Regions from separate parts of the Megamonas hypermegale genome, predicted to be linked through region 3. Evidence: riboswitches for the same ligand, from Rfam matches in the RefSeq annotation. Region 3 holds a riboswitch; each other region holds the start of a gene.

Region 1 (3,233 bases), 130 kb from region 3:
CGGATAAAATCTGCTCTACCTTTTTCATGATTTAGTGCTCGCTTAATTAATGTTTCAGTGATTTTTTGTAAGTCTTGTTTAGTGATTAAACGTTCAGCTCCTGAAATATGATGACCACCATATTCATGAGCACCACCTTTAGCTGAACGCATGCGGATACTGTAGAGCATAATATTATCTCCTTTTATGAATTATTTTCTTTAAGATATTTACCAAAATGGGAGAAGCTATTGCTGTGAAAATAAGCCCTGGGAGTGTGAATAAAAGCATAGAAAAAGTCAAAGCACCTAGATTGCCTAAAAAGAAAAATAGACTAAATCTAGCAATAAGTGATGCGATAGGGCCAGCAATGACAATCATATAAAGATGATTTTGTGCCAAATATAAAAGTAAGCCCACGATTAAGCGAAATTGCATGGCAATTGCTACATTCAATATATTTTGAGTGCCTAAAGCCAAACAAATAATACTGGATAAAATTCCGCTGATGATGTATTTCTTAAAGCCAAATACACTACAAATTGCCACAGCAAGCGGTGCAGATAATTGAAATTCTATACCAGGAATAATATTAGGGATTTTAATAGAGCCTAATATAGAAATCATTGCTACTAAAATAGCGATTTCACACAGTGTAGATGTTTTATACTTCACATTGTTAACCTTATTTTATTTTTAGTTAACATTTTAAATGAAGATAATATAATTGTCAAATAAAAAATGGCATCTTCAAAAGTTATTTCTAACCTTCGAAAATGCCATTTACTTTTTTTATTTATGCCATCATATTATTAGAAATCAATTTTTCTTTACGTGATGTTTTTACCTTCAAAATAATTGCAATGATTAAGCTTATGATGAACAATCCAGAAAATACATATAAGCAAAGCGCATAGCTCTGTGTTGTTTCACGGATAAAAGATAATAATAAAGGACCTGCGATACCAGCCATGCCCCAAGCAGTTAAAATTCTGCCATGAATTGCACTGAGCTGTTTTGTACCAAATAAATCGCTTAAATATGCAGGCATACAAGAGAAACCGCCACCATAGCAAGATACTATAATCAATACAAGTACCTGGAATAAAAACGCTTCTGTTGTATTTGCCAATGCGTAAAAAGCAAAAATTTCAATTAAGAAAAATAATACATAAGTGTTTCTGCGTCCTAAATAATCAGATATAGTTGACCAAGCAATGCGACCAAAACCGTTTATTAAACCGATTACACCAACCATAGAAGCTGCTGCAAGTGGGCTCATTTTTACAACTTCTTGAGCCATTGGAGAAGCAACAGCTAAAAGACCGATACCACAAGTGATATTTGTGAAGAAAACCCACCAAAGTGCATAGAATTTCCAATCTCTTGTAGCTTCACCAACAGTATACTGTCTAATAACAGTAGGAGCTTTAGTTATTGTTGATAATTTTGCTGTATTTAATTTAGTTGGCTGTTTTGGTGGTGGTGCTAAATAAAGAGAAGAAGCACTCATAATCACAACGTATGCACAGCCTAAAATGATGAAATTAGTAACGAGTCCGAAATTAGCAGTGAGTAGTTGCATCAAAGGACCAGCAACAAGACTTGCAAAACCAAATCCCATTATAGCAAGACCAGTTGCAAAACCACGTTTTTCTGGAAAATATTTAACGAGTGTAGATACTGGTGTTATATAACCTATACCAAGACCAATACCACCAATTACACCATAACAAATATAAAGCAAAACTAAATTATGCAAATAAAGTGCTAATGCTGTACCGAACATACCAATACCAAAAAATGTAGTCGCAGTAAGACCACTTACACGTGGGCCGTGTTTTTCAACAAAAGTTCCTAAAAATCCAGCAGAAAGACCTAAAAATAAAATAGCTAAAGAAAAAGTCCATGTCGTTTCCTGTAAGCTAAATCCCATTTGTTCCATAATTGGCTTTGTAAGTACGCTCCAAGCGTATACACTGCCAATACAAATATGAATTCCTACAGCTGATAAAGCGATAAGCCATCTGTTTTTCATGATATAATCTCCTTTACAAAAATTAAACATAAAAGAAAACTTATGCTTCAAACAAAAAACCGTCTGAGCAAAAATTTTCTTTGCCCAGACGGTCGACTTTTCTTTAGCTTTGCGGTTCACGTGGTTAATTCCACTTTAAATCCGTCAGTCCCGCACTGCTTATTAAATTATGCTTTTATTATAACAAATATCTAACACATGTCAACAACAAAATTAATTTTATTTATTAAACTTCCATGATAATCGGTAAAATCATTGGACGACGGCGGGTTTTTTCATATAAATAACGTCCAATAGCTTCACGAATATCATTTTTAAGCACAGACCATTCTGTTATATTATTGGCTAAACAATTTTCAATGGCAGTTGTAACGCGTTCTTTAGCTTCTTCCATCAATGCTTCAGATTCTCTAACATAAACGAAACCACGTGAGACGATATCAGGACCAGCAGCTATGCAACAACGTTCTTTATCCATTGTAACAACTACGATTAAAATACCATCTTGAGAAAGCTGACGACGGTCGCGCAATACGATATTACCTACATCGCCAACACCCAAGCCATCGATTAAAACTTTACCAGCAACTACTTTACCAGCAACATGACCTTCATCGCGTGTGAATTCCAACACTTGGCCATTTTCACTGATAAAGATGTTTTCTTTTGGCATGCCAATGCTTTCAGCTAATTTAGCATGTTTTACTATATGATGATATTCACCATGCACCGGTATAAAGAATTTTGGACGAACCAAATTGTGCATGAGTTTTAATTCTTCTCTACTAGCATGACCAGATACATGAATTCCTTCATCACGGCCATATACAACATCAGCACCTTGTTTCAACAAATTATCAATAGTTCGTGAAACAAGTTTTTCATTACCTGGAATAGGTGTAGCTGATATTATAATCGTATCACCTGGCAAAATACCAACTTTGCGATGATTAGAAGTAGACATACGAGTCAAAGCTGACATTGGTTCTCCTTGGCTACCTGTAGTTATAATGACTATTTGATTTAATGGGTAGTTATTGATTTCATCAACATCAATCAGTACACCTTCTGGAATGTTGAGATATCCCAATTTTATAGAAATATTGACAACATTTATCATACTGCGACCGAGTATAGCTACATGGCGATTGTATTTCACAGCTGTATCGACTACTTGCTGAATGCGATGTACATTAGAAGAAAATGTAGCGATGAT
Region 2 (3,233 bases), 480 kb from region 3:
AACCTTTTATTTTAATATTAATGATGGAATAAACGAATTCCAACAAATGCCATTGCCATATTGTATTTATCACAAGTTTCAATAACATTATCATCACGAATAGAACCGCCACTTTGTGCAACAAATTCTACACCGGATTTATGAGCACGTTCGATATTATCGCCAAATGGGAAGAACGCATCAGAACCGAGAGATACGCCTTTTACTTTAGCAAGCCAAGCTTCTTTTTCTTCTTTAGTAAATACTGGTGGTTTTTCTGTGAATACGCGTTTCCAATCATCGCCACCGAGTAAATCCATATATTCATCGGAGATATATACATCAATTGCATTATCGCGGTCTGGACGGCGAACATCTGGTTTAAATGGTAAGTTCAATACTTGTGGTGCTTGACGTAAATGCCAAATATCTGCTTTATTACCAGCAAGACGAGTACAATGTACACGAGATTGTTGACCTGCACCAATACCGATAGCCTGTCCATCTTTTGCATAACATACGGAATTTGATTGTGTATATTTAAGTGTAATCAATGATATGAGTAAATCACGTTTTGCAGCTTCTGGAATTTCTTTGTTTTTAGTAGGTACATTGTTGAATAATTCTTCTGTGATTTTAATATCGTTGCGTTTTTGTTCAAAAGTAACACCGAATACTTCTTTTGTTTCAAGTTCTGGTGCTTTGTAATCAGGATTCATCTGAATTACAAGATAATTACCTTTGCGTTTTGTCTTTAAGATTTCTAAAGCTTCAGCGCTGTAAGATGGAGCAATGATACCATCGGATACTTCACGAGCTAAGAAACGAGCTGTAGCAGCATCGCATTCATCAGAAAGTGCAGCGAAATCACCATAAGAAGACATACGGTCTGCACCACGAGCGCGAATATAAGCTGTAGCCATAGGTGTGAGTTCTACACCTTCAACAAAATACATTTTCTTTAAAGTATCAGATAATGGCACAGCAACAGCAGCACCTGCTGGGCTTACATGTTTAAATGAAGCTGCTGCTGGTAAACCTGTAGCTTCACGCAATTCACGAACCAATTGCCAGCTATTAAAAGCATCTAAAAGATTAATATATCCTGGTTTGCCATTTAAAACTGTAAATGGTAAATCTTGTCCATCTTTCATATACACACGTGCTGGTTTTTGATTAGGGTTACATCCGTACTTTAATTCCATAGAATTCATTTACGATTTCCTCCTGTAAGTAAATTGATAAATTAATATATTTTGCCCAGACGGTCGGCTGATAATCTACTGTGCTTCATGTAGTTAATTCCACTTCCGTCAGTTACACAGTTTCTAAAATAAAATTTATCATTATATTGCTTTACTTGTCAAGATTAGCATAAGATTTAAAAGGATTTTGTATACCATCTAGCGAAATAATCATAAAATAGAGTTTTTTTATAGATTTATATTGATGTTTTGGAAAAATTTTAGGAGGGTTTTATTTATGGATAAAAATATAGCTGTATTGACTAGTGGTACAGATGCACCTGGCATGAATGCCGCTATTAGAGCTGTTGTTCGTACAATACTTAGCAATGGTTCTCGCGTTTGGGGCGTCTATGATGGATATCGTGGATTAGTTGATGATAATATGGAAGAATTATCTTCTATTTCCGTAGCTGATATAATTCAACGTGGTGGTACTTTCCTTGGTACTAGTTTTTGCAAACGCTGGTACACAAAAGAAGGACGCCAAACAGCTTATGAAAATCTAAAAAAACGTGATATAGATGCACTTATCGTCATCGGTGGTGATGGTAGCTTACGTGGTGCTGAAGAATTTGCTAGAGAAACTGGTTTTCCTGTTATTGGTATCCCTGCAACTATTGAAAATGATATTTGGGGTACAGATTATGCTATTGGCTGTGACACAGCAGCTAACACAATTTTGGAAGCTATCAATAAAATAAGAGATACTGCAGCAGCACATCATCGTATTTTCATCTTAGAAGTAATGGGTAACAAATACGGCTGGCTCGCTACATATACAGCAGTTGCCGGCGGCGGAAATATGGTAATCGTTCCAGATGATGAATACGATCAAGAAAAAGTCGTTGCTAAAGCTAAAAAATTACATGACGAAGGTAAAACTTATCTCGTAATTTTAGCTTCTGAAGGCGTAGGTGATATGCAAGCTTTAGCTAAAGAATTACAAGAAAAAACAGGTGTTTCTACTCGTTTAACTACTTTAGGTTTAGTACAACGCGGTGGTTCTCCAACAGCTAATGACCGTGTGTTTGCTAGTGTTTTAGGTGAACAGGCTGCACTTGCTGCTATATCTGGTTTATATGGTATTGTATTTGGTTTAAATAAAGGACAAATCGTAAGCGTTGATTTACGTGATGCTGTAACCAATAAAAAAGTTTATCCAGAAGACTTAAAACATCTTGCAGAAATCATCTCTTATTGAGAACAAATATTATGCGTTTAAAGATAAAAAGCTGTAATAAATTGAGCTAGCTCAATTTATTACAGCTTTTTTATTCATATAAATTACAAAATAAATAATTCCAAAATAAATACACTACAACAACACGATACAGCGACTTGAAATAAACTTGCTCCAAACCATGCTGTTATAATACCTACAACTAATGCTAATGCTCCTGAAAAAGGACTTTGTGTCGCATTTATTATCGCTGGAAAAGTCATGACAGCTAATGTAATATACGGTACATAATACAAGAAAGATTGTATAAAACGACTTTTTATCTGTTTTTGAATTAAAGTAAGTGGCAAAACACGAATGGCCATACTCACGCCAGCCATTATAAGTATATAAATATAAATTTCACTATTGCTCATTATGTGCCTTCTCCTCTTGTTTTATTGGGAATAAAATTGCTGCAACTGAAGCTAATATAACAGTAAGTAATATTATGCGTGTAGCATCAGATAAATTACAAACATATGGTAAATAATTGGCAATATAACTTGCTACAAAACTTATAAGCACAAATAAACCAATTGTTTTATTTTGATGTGCTGGAGGAATTATTACAGCTAAAAACATACCATATAATGCTACGCTAAATGCGCTGACTAAACTTACAGAAAGTAAATTACCTGCAATAATACCAAGTGCTGTTCCAATAGACCAACATGGCATTGTGACAAGCATTGCTCCATAAGTATAAAATGGATTAAGATATCCAGGGCGTGCAATCGTTATTGCAAAAAGTTCATCTGTAATATCAAAACCAATTAAAAGACGAT
Region 3 (3,233 bases):
CACTATTTTCTCCTTTAGAACCTTTTAAAGAAACGTTGGCGACTACACCACAACCAAAAGTAATAAGAATGGCTGTACCAATAAATTCTCCTAATAAATTGTCCATAAAAATAATCTCCTTTCATATAGTTATTAAAGAATAAAGTAAATTTTAAATTTATTTTGGATGTTTTAGATGAAAAAACCATTAGAAGATTTTATTATAAAAAATACACCACCAAAAGTTAAATATGATGTCTAATTTTTGGCGGTGTATTATAAAATATTATTTTTTAGAATAAGCCTGTAATTTTGCCGTTTATATCAATATCCATATTTTCAGCAGCTGGTTTTTTAGGAAGTCCAGGCATTGTGAGTACATTACCTGTAAGAGCTACAATAAAGCCAGCACCAGCGCTTATACGTAATTCACGAACAGTGATTCTAAAGCCAGTTGGTGCACCGAGTTTTGTTTGGTCATCGCTCAAGGAGTATTGAGTTTTAGCCATGCAAATTGGCATTTTATCAAGCCCAGCAGCTTCGAGTTCTGCGATAGTTTTTTCAACAGCTGGAATGTAATTTACGCCGTCAGCACCGTAGATTTTAGTGGCAATTGCATTGATTTTATTTTTAATAGTATCGTTTTCATCATACATATAATGGAAATCGGAAGGTTTTTCTGCTGCTTCAATAACTTTTTTAGCAAGGTCAATAGCACCTTCGCCACCTTTTGCCCAAGCTTCAGAAATACTAACAGATGCGCCCATGCTTTCGCAAAGAGTTTTGAGTTCTTGTAATTCGTTTTCTGTATCTGTAGGAAATGCATTGATAGCAACTACGATTGGTAAACCGAATTTATGAATGTTTTCAATGTGTTTAGCGAGGTTTGTCATACCTTTTTTGAGTGCTTCAATATTTTCTGTGCCAAGTTCAGTTTTAGCAAGTCCGCCGTGCATTTTTAAAGCGCGAATTGTTGCTACGATAACGACAGCATTTGGTTTAAAGCCAGTGAAGCGGCATTTGATATCGAGGAATTTTTCAGCACCAAGGTCAGCACCGAAGCCTGCTTCTGTTACAGTGTAATCAGCCATTTTCAAAGCGTATTTTGTAGCCATTACGCTGTTGCAACCATGAGCGATATTAGCAAAAGGGCCACCATGAATGAGCGCAGGAGTACCTTCAAGTGTTTGTACAAGGTTTGGTTTGATTGCGTCTTTAAATAATAATGTGAGTGCACCAGTTACGTTTAATTCTTTAGCACGAACAATACGGCCAGAACGTGTATAACCAATGATGATGTTGCCGAGGCGTTTTTTCATGTCTTCAAGGTCAGAAGTTAAGCATAAAATTGCCATCATTTCAGATGCAACAGTGATATCGAAACCAGTTTCACGAGGTACACCGTGTGCTTTACCGCCAAGACCACAGATAATATTGCGAAGTGCGCGGTCATTTAAGTCGAGAACGCGTTTCCAAGTGATACGGCGAACATCAAGGTCAAGTGCGTTACCTTGTTGAATGTGATTGTCAATAACAGCTGCTAAAAGGTTATGAGCTGTAGTGATAGCATGGAAATCACCAGTGAAATGAAGGTTGATATCTTCCATAGGTACTACTTGAGAATATCCGCCACCAGCTGCACCGCCTTTAAGACCAAAGCAAGGACCAAGAGAAGGTTCACGAAGGGCAATTGTAGTTTTTTTGCCGAGTTTGTGAAGAGCATCACCAAGTCCAATGCTTGTTGTTGTTTTGCCTTCACCTGCTGGTGTAGGGTTAATAGCAGTAACGAGGATTAATTTACCATTTGGTCTGTTTTTTAATGTATTCCAGTAATCAAGGGAAATTTTAGCTTTATATTTTCCATATAATTCAAGGTCATCTTCAGGGATTTCAAGGTGTTTAGCAATTTCAGTTATAGGCTGCATGACAGCTTCTTGAGCAATTTCAACATCTGTTTTCATTTGGGTAATTACCTCCAATTTGTTTTATATTACTATTATCTCATATCTCAGGACATAAAAAAACGCCTGAGCATATGATTTTATGCCCAGACGGTCGACTTTTTTGTAAATAGTACGGTTCACGTGGTTAATTCCACTTAAAATCCGTCAGTTCCGTACCGTTTATGAATTTATGTCTTTATTATAACAAAGTGCATATTGATTAGCAAGTTGCATTTTTAATGCTGTAACAGTATTTTGCATTAGCATAGCGATTGTCAAAAGACCTACGCCACCAGGTACAGGTGTGATAGCTCCAGCAACGTTTACGGCATTTTCAAAATCGACATCACCGACAAGTTTTTTTGGTGCAATGCGGTTAATGCCAACATCGATTACTGTAGCACCAGGTTTTATCATATCTGCTGTGATAAATTTTGGCTTACCAATAGCTGCAACTATAATATCTGCACTTTTACATATTTCTTTTAAATTTTTTGTATGGGAATGGCAGATAGTAACTGTAGCATTTTTAGATAATAATAAATGTGCCATCGGTTTACCAACGATATTGCTGCGGCCGATTACAACGGCATGAGCGCCATCGATGTTTATATTGCTAGCTTCGAGCATTTTTAAGCAACCGTGTGGAGTACAAGGGATTAAAGCTTCTTGTCCAGTGACGAGCTTGCCTACATTGATAGGATGAAAACCATCTACATCTTTAAATGGATTTATTTCATTTAAAATTTCTTCTTCATGTTGCGCAATAGCTTTTGGCAATGGTAATTGTACTAAAATACCATGAATTTCTTTGCGAAAATTTAATTCATCGATTTTGCGAATTAATTCTTCTTTTGTAGTAGTTTCAGGCATTTCAATGACTTCGGAATAAATGCCTATTTCTTCGCAAGCTTTATGTTTATTGCGTACATATACTTTAGAAGCAGGATTTTCGCCTACGATGATAACGGCTAAACCAGGTGTTACGCCGTATTCTTGTTTAATGTTTAAAATTTCTTTTTTTGCTTCTTCTTTAAATTGAGTGGCGAAAACTTTGCCAGATAGGATTGTTGCAGTCAAAATAAGCACCTCCGCTTTAAATTAAATCTATTAATGTAAATATAAAGATAACAATAGATACAATGCCGTTGCGCATGAAATAAACTTGCGTTAGGCGATGAAAATCATTTGGTGAAATTATATTGTGTTGATAAATTAAAGTTACAATAGCAATTAAAACGCCAATGTAATAAATCCAAGATAAATCAAAATAAATTCCAGTTAAAATAAAGCATAATATTGATACGCAGT

The links. A riboswitch is a leader RNA that binds a small molecule or an ion and turns the genes downstream of it on or off. The one in region 3 is predicted to bind ZMP and ZTP.
Region 1: another riboswitch for ZMP and ZTP. It lies ahead of CKV65_RS01765 (L-lactate MFS transporter); the one in region 3 lies ahead of CKV65_RS01200 (formate--tetrahydrofolate ligase).
Region 2: another riboswitch for ZMP and ZTP. It lies ahead of CKV65_RS09635 (phosphoribosylaminoimidazolecarboxamide formyltransferase); the one in region 3 lies ahead of CKV65_RS01200 (formate--tetrahydrofolate ligase).

The regions. Positions count from the first base shown of each region.
Region 1 is NZ_LT906446.1:374,656-377,888, reverse strand. Features, by position in the region: gene CKV65_RS01775 (6-carboxyhexanoate--CoA ligase) at 1-170, opposite strand, end outside; gene CKV65_RS01770 (hypothetical protein) at 175-654, opposite strand; gene CKV65_RS01765 (L-lactate MFS transporter) at 776-2,017, opposite strand; ZMP/ZTP riboswitch at 2,093-2,179, opposite strand; gene CKV65_RS01760 (ribonuclease J) at 2,244-3,233, opposite strand, start outside.
Region 2 is NZ_LT906446.1:1,996,848-2,000,080, reverse strand. Features, by position in the region: gene CKV65_RS09635 (phosphoribosylaminoimidazolecarboxamide formyltransferase) at 18-1,193, opposite strand; ZMP/ZTP riboswitch at 1,231-1,310, opposite strand; gene CKV65_RS09630 (ATP-dependent 6-phosphofructokinase) at 1,462-2,427, shown strand; gene CKV65_RS09625 (AzlD domain-containing protein) at 2,511-2,822, opposite strand; gene CKV65_RS09620 (AzlC family ABC transporter permease) at 2,812-3,233, opposite strand, start outside.
Region 3 is NZ_LT906446.1:247,302-250,534, forward strand. Features, by position in the region: gene CKV65_RS01195 (MIP/aquaporin family protein) at 1-106, opposite strand, end outside; gene CKV65_RS01200 (formate--tetrahydrofolate ligase) at 273-1,940, opposite strand; ZMP/ZTP riboswitch at 2,018-2,105, opposite strand; gene folD (bifunctional methylenetetrahydrofolate dehydrogenase/methenyltetrahydrofolate cyclohydrolase FolD) at 2,103-3,002, opposite strand; gene CKV65_RS01210 (4-hydroxybenzoate octaprenyltransferase) at 3,019-3,233, opposite strand, start outside.